2 regions of the Ectothiorhodospira shaposhnikovii genome follow, and region 2 is predicted to be linked to the other one. Evidence: predicted binding sites of a transcription regulator. Region 2 holds the regulator's gene; the other holds the start of a gene.
The links. Region 2 encodes FliA, which starts transcription of late flagellar genes. Its sites were predicted from a motif close to GCTAAAGTTNNNNNNNNNNCNGCCGATA; they were not measured.
Positions count from the first base shown of each region.

Region 1: the regulator FliA is predicted to act here: its motif matches at 2,196-2,223, upstream of ACLF6L_RS07315 (flagellin).

Region 1 covers NZ_CP178333.1:1,596,002-1,601,279, forward strand. The annotation lists gene tnpC (IS66 family transposase) at 1-978, opposite strand, end outside; gene tnpB (IS66 family insertion sequence element accessory protein TnpB) at 1,038-1,403, opposite strand; gene tnpA (IS66 family insertion sequence element accessory protein TnpA) at 1,400-1,780, opposite strand; gene ACLF6L_RS07315 (flagellin) at 2,325-3,134, shown strand; gene ACLF6L_RS07320 (flagellar protein FlaG) at 3,224-3,640, shown strand; gene fliD (flagellar filament capping protein FliD) at 3,773-5,185, shown strand.
Region 2 covers NZ_CP178333.1:1,916,305-1,921,582, forward strand. The annotation lists gene ACLF6L_RS08735 (chemotaxis protein CheA) at 1-1,222, opposite strand, end outside; gene ACLF6L_RS08740 (protein phosphatase CheZ) at 1,325-2,083, opposite strand; gene cheY (chemotaxis response regulator CheY) at 2,092-2,484, opposite strand; gene ACLF6L_RS08750 (RNA polymerase sigma factor FliA) at 2,576-3,298, opposite strand; gene ACLF6L_RS08755 (MinD/ParA family protein) at 3,301-4,203, opposite strand; gene flhF (flagellar biosynthesis protein FlhF) at 4,187-5,278, opposite strand, start outside.

The DNA.
Region 1 (5,278 bases), 320 kb from region 2:
TCCCTGGTAGTCACGCAGGTGTTCCAGTGGACCTTCCTGGGATCGGTTGGTGGTGTAGTCGTAGAACACCGGGATGATGCCGTCCTCCCGCCCGCGACCCAGGTAGAGCCACAGGCGACAGGTTCGGGTTTGTCGTCGACCCTTCTCCAGTTGCGGCACCGTGGTGTCGTCGCTGTGCAACACCGGACTGGCCAGGGCATCCTGGCGGATGAGGTCGGCCAGCGGGGCCAGGACCGAGGCGGACAGCAGCACGTAATCGCACAGCCGCTGGCGGGGAACGTCATAACCATCCCGGGCCAGCTGCTGACTGATGCGGTTGAGCGGCAGGTGATCCGCGAACTTGCTGATCACGGTATGGGCCAGCAGGCTGGCCCCCACCTGAGCGCCGGGGATCGGCGGCGATGGCCGAGGTGGGGAGACGATGGTGCGCTCCCCCTGATCACCCCGGATTGCATACTTGGGTACTTCATGGCGCTTGACGTACAGATGCCCGGGGGCGTACTCGAGGGTCTCGGTCACCTCGACGCCGATCTCTTCCAGCGGGCCACCGTTCTGTGCCTCCAGCCGGGCCCGGGTTTCATCGTCGTAGTCGTAGCGCATCGTCTCCCGGGGCAGTTCCGGTGGCAGGGCACGGCGGCCCCGGGGCGGTTGGGTCTTGCGCCGTTTCGTGGGCGCCTGGGCGGCGGCCTCTTCTTCGTCCTGCTCGGGGATGGGTGCCTCCAGCGGATGGAATAGATCCTCCTGGAGGTAACGGCCGCGTTCGGAGCTTTGCCCGAAGCGTTTGCGCTGTGCTTCAAGGACCTGGTCCTTGAGGCGCTGCAGTTGTTCGCTCAGTTCATTGACCGTGGACTGCAGCTGAACGAGCTGCTGGGACTGCTGCGTGATGACCTCATCGCGCTCTGCCACGGCGGCGCGAAGTTGAGACTCGCGCAGGTTGGGAGGGGGCGTCGGCAGGCCTTGTGCAGCAGTGTTCGACATGCCCGCATTTTACCATTCATGGCGCGCTAAGCGGCTGACTTATAGATAATAATTATCTATTAACCGGTGGCGGTGGCAAGGCATCGTGGGGGCATTTCCAGGCGCCGCCAGTCGATGCCCTCGAACAAAGCCTGCAACTGGCTGCGGGAGAGCCGAACCTCCCCCTCTGCAGCACCATCGGCGTGATGGGGCCACTTGAAGCGCCCCTTCTCCAGGCGCTTGTAGATCATCACGAAGCCCTGACCATCCCAGTACAGGGCCTTGAGCTTGTCTCCGGCCCGGTTGCGGAAGACGAACAGCTCGCCGCTGAGCGGATCCCGCTCCAGCACCTCAACAATCTCGATACACAGGCCATCGAAGGCCTTGCGGAAATCCACCGGCGCCACTGCCAGGTGGATGGCCATCCCCGTGGGCCAGCCGATCATGCCTCCAGCACCTGTATGGCCCGTTTCAAGGTCTGCGCGCAGAACCCCGGATACAGTTCCAACCGGCGGCCATTGCCCAATGCCACGACCACCGGTCCAACCCCGGGCTGCAGCGACAGGGCCACGGGATCGGGCTTGTCCTCCACCGTGCGGACCGCCAAAAACCGCTGCGGCACGGCTGTCGGCTTCGAAGGCGCGCGCCCTGGCTCAGCCTCGCCCAGCACCCACTCCGGGTACCGCGCCGCCCATTGCGATAACTGGCGGGGCGTGACCCCATGCTGACGGGCGAAGGCCGCCTTGCTCTGGCCTGAGGCCGCCCACTGCTGGACCAGATCCTTCCAGAAAGTGCGCTTGCGCTGTCGGATACCTCTGCTCATCCGCCACATCCCCTTATTGCTTGAGATCGTACCGGTGACGATGGAGGATCAGTGGGGACTATGGAATACGGGGGCTACCGGACAGGTACTCTCATTTTCAGTAATTTTCCCATTTTTCTCTCTCTTGATTCTGTATGAATAACCAGTTTGGCCACCTGATGGCGTGGCCTCTGAGTGCTGGACGTGATTCGTGCATCCTTTTCGTTGCGGAACGAAACCTGCGGTGATGCGGGTGGAGGGATACCGCTCGGCGGCATTTTTTTGCCGGTCATACCAGGTTGTAGGCGTGGTCATGGATTTCCTGGTAAATCAATAAAACTTTGAAAAAATTGATATTTTTTTGATATTAAGGTGGTTTTACCATTAGTGCAGCGCATTCAGCCGGCAAGCAATCGGAAATTTTTATCCGTTTGCGGCTAAAGCTTGCCGCTTGGGGGCCGATAACGGGTTTGAAGGGAGAGTGCAGCGGCAATGAATGACCTCCCTCGGAGCTTTCTAACTCTTGGTTCGATATCGGACCTGATACTGCCTAAGGAGAACGGCCATGGCACAGGTAATCAATACCAACGTTTCCTCGCTGAACGCCCAGCGGAATCTGAACGCAACTCAAGGCCAACTGCAGACGACTCTGCAGAGGCTGTCTTCCGGTATGCGCATTAACAGCGCCAAGGATGATGCGGCAGGCTTGGCTATTTCCGAGCGTTTCACCGCACAGATTCGCGGCCTGAATCAAGCTGCGCGCAATGCCAATGATGGGATTTCTCTGGTTCAAACCGCTGAGGGTGGTTTGTCCGAGATGAGCAATAACCTGCAGCGAATGAGAGAACTCGCTGTTCAGGCTGCATCTGGCACTTATACGGATGCCGAAGACAGGGCTGCGATGGATGCGGAATACCAGGCTCTGGCTTCAGAAATCAGCAGGATCGCGAATGATGTGACATTCAACGATATCAACTTGTTTACTGGAAGTCTTGATGTTGAGATTCAGGTTGGTGCAATGGCGAGTCAGACTATTGACATAGTAATGAGCACTAGTTTTACCAGCATGGCTGTTGGCGATATTTCAACTGATGCCAATGCCCAAACCGCCATTGCCGCGTTGGATGGATTTATTAATGACGTTGCTAGTGCCCGCGCTGACCTCGGTGCCATCCAGAACCGTCTGGAATCTTCAGTCGCGACGTTGAACAATACTTCCGAAAACCTTTCCGCCGCCCGATCCCGCATCATGGATGCCGACTTTGCCAAGGAAACCGCCGAGTTGACACGGACCCAGATCCTGCAGCAGGCTGGTGTCTCGGTACTGGCTCAGGCCAATACGGCGCCCCAGAGTGTCCTGGCACTGCTGCAGTAACGCCCGGGGGTTGATGTGAACACGACGGCCCGGGTGACGATGGTCACCCGGGCTTTCGTTCTCCCCGCCATCGGGGGAGGAGATGGCAGATGGAAACACGATTCAACGTCATACCCTTGAATACAGGCACTCCCAGGCCCTCGGTTTCCGCCGAGGCGACGGGCAATCGCCTGCCTTCCGAGTCCGTGTCCGGCGGCAAGGATGTGCCGGCAGTTACCGAAAAGTCGGAAGCACTGGGTCCCCTCAAGGTTTCCCCTGCCGGATCTTTGGATGATGCTCGACTGGCGGATCAGGTTGACGACGCAGTCAACCGCATCAATGACTTTGTGCAGGTGGTGCAGCGCAATCTGCAGTTCACGATTGATGATTCCACCGGAAAGACAGTGGTCAAGGTCTTTGATTCGGAAAGTGAAGAACTAATCCGGCAGTTGCCTCCCGACGAGATCTTGGCGGTCGCCGCCTATCTGGACGAGGTGAGAGGTTTGCTCGTCAAGGAAAAGGCTTAGGAAATGGCCCGTTATTTGCGTGTGTTTTCTGTTGTTCGCAGAGCAAATGATGTGGCATTTGACGGACGGCAAGGCAGGCTGTAGGCACGCCCGGCGTCCGTCACCGTTTTTTTCAGTTCTCGGGAGGTCGTCATGAGTACGATCAGTGCAATGGGAGTGGGTTCGGGCATCGATGTCCGGGGTCTGGTGGATCAGTTGGTTGCCGCGGAGCGACAGCCTCAGGAACAGCGCATTGCGCGCCAGGAGAAACAGGCCAAGGACCAGGTCTCCGCGTTGGGTCGTCTGAAAAGCGCCCTGGCCGATCTTGGCAAAGCCATGGAGAAGATCAAGGACCCGGCCTCGTTCCGTGCCTTTGATGTGCGGGTGCTGAATGAAAGCATTGTGTCGGCTTCCGTGCGCGGTAATGCACCGCCCGGCTCCTATGAGGTGGAAGTCCAGCAACTTGCCCAGTCCCAGCGGCTTGCAACCAATGCCGGCCTGTTCGGCGCCGGCTTTACGGCCACTAATCAGCTCGGTGCCGGTGATGTCACCATCACCCTCAAGGATGGTTCCACCGAGACCTTCACCCTGGCGGACGGGGCTTCATCCCTGCAGGATCTGCAAGCCCAGATCAATGCCAATTCCAGCAACGTGCGCGCCTCTGTCATCAATGACGGCCAGGGGCCACGTCTGACCTTTACGTCGGTCGATACCGGTGAGGCGAATGGCATTGATGCCATCTCGGTGTCCGGGGCCGCGGGTGGCGCATTGTTGAATGGACTTGCGTTCGACTCATCGACCATGGATGGGGCCGGCGTCAGTGGCGGGTTTACCCAGTTGCGCGCCGCTCAGGATGCAATCCTGAGCGTTGACGGTCTGACTATCACGCGAACCAGCAACCAGGTGAACGATGTCATTGAAGGTGTTGACCTGACCCTGACTGAGGAAGGCACCACCCGCGTGGGTGTCACCGAGAAGGAGGAAACCGCCCGGGAAGCCGTACAGGCCTTCGTGGATGCCTACAATGCCCTGCGTCGGCAGACCAACCAGTTGGGTGCCTTTGATGTGACTGCCGGTACGAGTGCTGCCCTCAATGGTGACTCCACGCTGCGAGGCGTACAGTCCCAGATGGGACGGCTGCTGGGCAATCCGGTTGCCGGCATGGATGGCTCCGTGAGAATTCTGGCGGATCTGGGGATTTCCACCCAGCGTGACGGGACCCTGAGCGTGGATCAAGCGCGGCTTGATGCACGGCTTGCGGAAGACCCGGACGAGGTGATTCGCCTGTTCACGGACAAGGATGACGGCATCGTTGCCCGAATGGAAGGTATGGTGGAGCAGTACACGGGCAGGGATAATGTTCTCGATACCCGTACCAAAGGCCTGGAACGGAATCTTCGCGGGCTGGAGGAGCAGCGGGATCGTCTGGATTACCGGATGGAACGGGTGGAGGCACGCCTGATTGCCCAATTCTCTGCCATGGATATCATGGTGGCCCAAATGAATCAGACCAGCCAGTTTTTGGATAACCAGCTGGGGATGATTTCCAATATGAACAAGAAGTGAGAGTGAGTGTGAATGACGGCACTCTCAAGTTTTTCCCCGCATGACCGCTAGAGTATTCAGAGCAGGGTTTCATTTTTCAGCGTCAGGGGCATC
Region 2 (5,278 bases):
CGGCCAGGGCCTCCACCAGGTTCTTGTCAAGATCGGTGTCCTCCCCCCACAGTTCCAGATTGACCTCCTTTTTCAGGCTGCGGGCCAGATCCCGGACCACCCGGGGAAAACGCCCGAACACCTTCTTGATCGGCTGCATCCGGGTCTTCATCACCGCGGCCTGCAGATCCGCCGTGACCACGTCCAGGTTGGTCACGGCCTTGGATACCTGTTCATCCCGCATCCGGGAGCGCAGGGTCGCCAGGCGGTTGCGCACCAGCACCAGTTCCCCCACCAGATTCATGATGTCATCCAGACGCTTGGTATCCACCCGGACCGAGGTATCAGCCAGAGCGGCGGGCTTGGCTCCCTTGTCGACACCACCGACCGGCGTCTCCGTCGGCGGCGCAGGCCTGGCAGCGGACGGCGCCGGAGCGGCGGGTGTCACGGGTTTGGGCGCCGCCCCCTTGCCATGGAGATTATCCAGCAGGTTTTCAAACTCATCATCGGTGATGATGTCCCCCGCCCCCTGGGAGGATGCCGGCTGGGCAGAGGCCGCCCCCGGCTTTCTGCCCTGCAGCGCATCCAGGAGTTGGTCAAACTCTTCATCACTGATGGTGTCACCCTCGGCCCGATGCGTGCCGGCGGACATCGGCGATGGTACGGCGGCGGCGGGCGACGGTTGCGGGCCGCCATTCTGCTTCTGATCCTGCAGAGCGTCCAAAAGGGCTTCAAACTCATCATCCGTAATGTCCCCCTGCAACTCCCCCGATGCCGATGCCGGTGCGGGCGGAGGCTCGGGTGCCGCGGGGATCGCTGGAGGGGGCGGCGGTGCCGATGCCTCCTCTTCTCCCTCGGGTAGCGTCAGGGGTTCCAAGGCAGCCATCAGCGGGTCCGGCGCGGGCGCCGGCTGCGTGCCGGAACGCACCTCGTCGAACATCCGATTCAGCACATCAACCACCTGAAGGATGATATCCATCAGGTTGCTGTCCACATGGCGCTGGCCCTGGCGCAGCAGGTTGAAGACATCCTCGGCGCGATGGCAGATCTTGACCAGGTTGTCCAGACTCAGGAACCCGGCTCCGCCCTTGATGGTGTGAAAGCTGCGAAAGACCGCATTGAGCAGGTCCTTGTCATCGGGGGTCTGTTCCAGCTGCACCAGCTGCTCACTGAGACCCTCCAGCAATTCGCCGGCCTCAACCAGAAAGTCCTGCAGGATTTCGTCGTCGGTATCCAGACTCATGTCCGTCTCTCACGCCCGGTGCAAACGCACCCTGATATTCCGGTTTGGCGGCCGGAGCGGCGAAATCTGAAACCGGCGGGTGCTCCGATGACAGGCCCGGCCTTAAAATCCAAGACTGGACAACAGGTCATCCACATCATCCTGGCTTTTCACCACGTCACCATGATCCGAGGTCCCCTTGACCGCGGGACCCGTCGGCTGAACCCCCGCGTCCCTGTCCTTGCCCTCCGGCGTGGACAGGCGCTTGCCGGAAATCCGCACCAGCCCCACCAGGTTATCCTCCAGATCCTGCACCAGGGTCATGACGCGACGAATGACCTGCCCCGTCAGATCCTGGAAATCCTGGGCCATCAGCACTTCCGACAGCTGACTGCGCAGGGTTTCCGCGTCCCGTTCCGTATCCTGGAGAAAGTCGGCCAGGGCCTGACTCACCGATCGGAACTCGTCCACGGTCATTTCCCGCTGGCGAAAACGGGCCCAGTCGGCCCCGAGTATCCGTGCCCGATTTGCCAGTGCCTCGGAAACCGGCAATGCCGCCTCCACGGCATTGAGGGTGCGATGGGCCGCCTGATCGGTCATGGCAACCACGTAGTTGAGGCGTTCCTTGGCATCGGGAATATCCTGGTGTGTCAGCTCGGAGAGCCGGGAATCCAGACGGAAACTGTTCAGAGCCTCGTGCAGATCACGGGTCAGCTTGCCCAGCTCCTGGAACAGCAGGCTCTCGTGCATGCGACCCATTTCCTCGATGAGACGCCCCGCCCCTTCCTCGTCCCCCGACTCCATGAGCGTGACCAGCTCCCGGGCGCGTTCCAGCTGCTGCTGTCTGAACAGGGCTTCTTTGCTGTCTTCCTGGTTCTCCATGACGTTGTTCACCCTTTTTCCTGAAGCCGCTCGAAGATCTTGTTGATCTTCTCCTTCAGGGTTTCCGCGGTGAAAGGCTTGACGATATAGCCATTGACGCCGGCCTGGGCCGCTTCAACAATCTGCTCTCGCTTGGCTTCCGCCGTCACCATCAGGACGGGCATGTCCTTGAGGCGGGGATCGGCACGCACAGCCCGCAGCAGATCAATGCCGGGCATGCCGGGCATGTTCCAGTCGGTGACCAGGAAGTCATAGTTACCGTTCTGCAGCATGGGCAGCGCAGTGCTGCCGTCATCAGCCTCGGCGGTATTGTTGTATCCAAGATCCCGCAGCAAATTCTTGATAATGCGGCGCATCGTGGAAAAATCATCCACGATGAGGATCTTCATGTTCTTGTCCACAATAACCTCCCGATTAAACACGCACCGAAGCGAGATCCCCGAACGGGGCGCTCCGGCATTCTGAAATCAAATTCTGCCGGCAAGCGGGGAATCAGACCCGCTCACCGTCGGCCACCCAGTCGGCCATGCGGGCCCGGAGACGAACCAGCGCCTGACCATGGATCTGACACACCCGGGACTCACTGACACCGAGCACTTCACCGATCTCCCGCAGGTTCAGTTCGTCATCATAATACAGCGAGAGGATCAAACGCTCCCGTTCGGGCAAGGCATTGACATGCTCGGCCAGGGCTGTCTGAAAATCCATTCGGGTGATGGACTCCAGGGGCGTCTGCCCCTGGGCCGGGAGGAAATTGTCCACATCGCCATCCCCGTCGCAAAGATCATCAAAACCCAGCACCCGGCTGCCGGCGGCATCCCGCAGCATGTCGTGGTAGGTGTCCAGGTCCACGCCCAGGGCAGCCGCGATTTCCGCACCGCTTGCCTCGCGCCCTTCCCGGTTTTCAATTTCCCGGATCACCTCGCTGATGCGCCGGGCATTGCGATGCACGGAGCGGGGGGTCCAGTCACTGCGACGGACCTCGTCCAGCATGGCACCTCGGATCCGGATGCCGGCATAGGTCTCGAAACTGGCCCCCTGGGAAGGGTCATAATGACGGGCAGCCTCCAGCAGACCGATGACCCCGGACTGGATCAGGTCTTCCACCTGCACATTGGCAGGCAGGCGGGCGAGCAGATGGTAAGCGATTCGCTTGACCAAGGCGACATGCTCATCCACCAGTCGAGTATGATCTGACTCTGCGCTGGCATACATGGCTATGGCACTGATGTGACTGGCTCCAGGTCGTTTCGACCACTGTTGATCAACCTTTCCACAAAAAATTCGATCCCGCCCCGGGTGTTGCGGGGCATGGGCCATTGATCGACGCGACCGGCAATGGTGCGAAAGGCACGGGCGGCAGGGCTGGAGGGATAGGCCTCCAGCACAGTCTGCCGACGCTGCACGGCCTTGCGCAACAGGTCGTCATGAGGAATGGCGCCGACGTAATCAAGGATCACGTCCTCCAGAAAACGGTCACAGACGGACACCAGCTTGCGAAACAGGGCCCTGCCCTCATCCTCATTGTCGTTACGGACCATGTTGGCGAGGATGCGAAACCGCATCAGGCCATGATCCCGGTGCAGCACCTTGATCAGGGCATAGGCATCGGTGATGGAGGCCGGCTCGTCGCACACCACCACCAGCACCTCCTGAGCCGCCCGGCAGAACCGGGTCACGCTGTCATGCAGGCCTGCCGCGGTATCCACCACCAGTACATCCAAGGGGTGAGACAGGGCGCTGAAGGCACGAATGATACCGACATGCTGTGCCGGTTCCAGATCCGCCATGCGGGCAATGCCCGAGGCCGCCGGCACGATCAGCATGCCGGCGGGGCCTTCCAGCAACACCTCTTCCAGCGTCTTTTCGCCGTTGAGGACATGGTACAGGTTGGCCTTGGGCTGCAACCCCAACAACACGTCCACGTTGGCCAACCCCAGATCCGCATCCAGCAGCATGACCCGCTTGCCGCCCTGGGCCAGGGCCGCGGACAGGTTCACCGACACATTGGTCTTGCCCACCCCGCCCTTGCCGCTGGACACCGCCAGCACGCGCACCGGGGACACCGCTCCCGCCGGCGGGGATAACCGGGCCATATTGGGCTCACTGGCTGGAGGCATGGACATACCTGGCATTGGGCTGGTTGATGGGCTCGCGGAACATGGGAGAAACCACCTGGGCCTGACGGGCATCCGCCCGCTCGCCACCGGCATCCGCCATCCTGGCGGCGGTGGCCACCAGTCGGGCGGCACGGGCCGGACGCAAATCATCGGGGATGCGCTGGCCTTCGCTGACGAAGGTCAGCGGCAGGCCTGCCCGGATCAGGGTCGACAGGGCCTCGCCCAACGAAGCGGCTTCATCCACCTTGGTCAGTACGCACCCCTCCGGCTGCAATCGGGCAAAGGATTTCACGGTCTCCGTCATCACGGCCTTCTGCACATTGGCGGCCATCACCAACAGGGTCCTGGCGGAAGGCAGTGCCGTCAGGGATTCCAGTTCGGCCAGCAGCTTCATGTCCCGCTGATTGGTACCCGCCGTATCAATGATGACCAGCCGCTTGGATTTCAACCCCTCTAGCATATCGCCCAGCTGGCGTGCTGTCTGCGCCAGATAGACGGGAACCTCAAGGATCTGACCAAAGGTCTGCAACTGTCGATGAGCGCCGATGCGGTAGGCGTCCGTGGTGATCAGGGCCACCGAGTCATGGCCGTGCCTGAGGCTCTGCAACGCCGCCAGCTTGGCCACCGTCGTGGTCTTGCCCACGCCGCTCGGCCCCACCAGGGTGATGATGCCGGCCTGATCCAGGATACCGTCCGGAGTGACCGCCAGGCGACCGGACAGCTGGGTCAGGGCCTCCTGCCAGGCCTCCGCGGGGTCCTCGGGATGACTGACGGCCAGGGCAATCTCCTTGGCCAGCTCCGGCTCCAACCCCATGCGCTGTAACCGGGCCACCACGCCGGCCCGACCCGGATCACGGCGCATGAACTCCTGGCCCGCCAGACTGGCAAGCTGGTCCTGCAGCATGGCGCGCAACCCTTGAATTTCTTTCTGCATGGCCAGCAGCGTGGGCTCCTGGGACCATTCGATGTTGACGACCTTGCGGGCCTTGGCCGGTTTCACGGGCTCGGGTTCCGTGGCCGGAGGCGGCGGATCGACCACCGGCGTCATCAGGGCGGGCAGCCCCTCCTCCGCCCA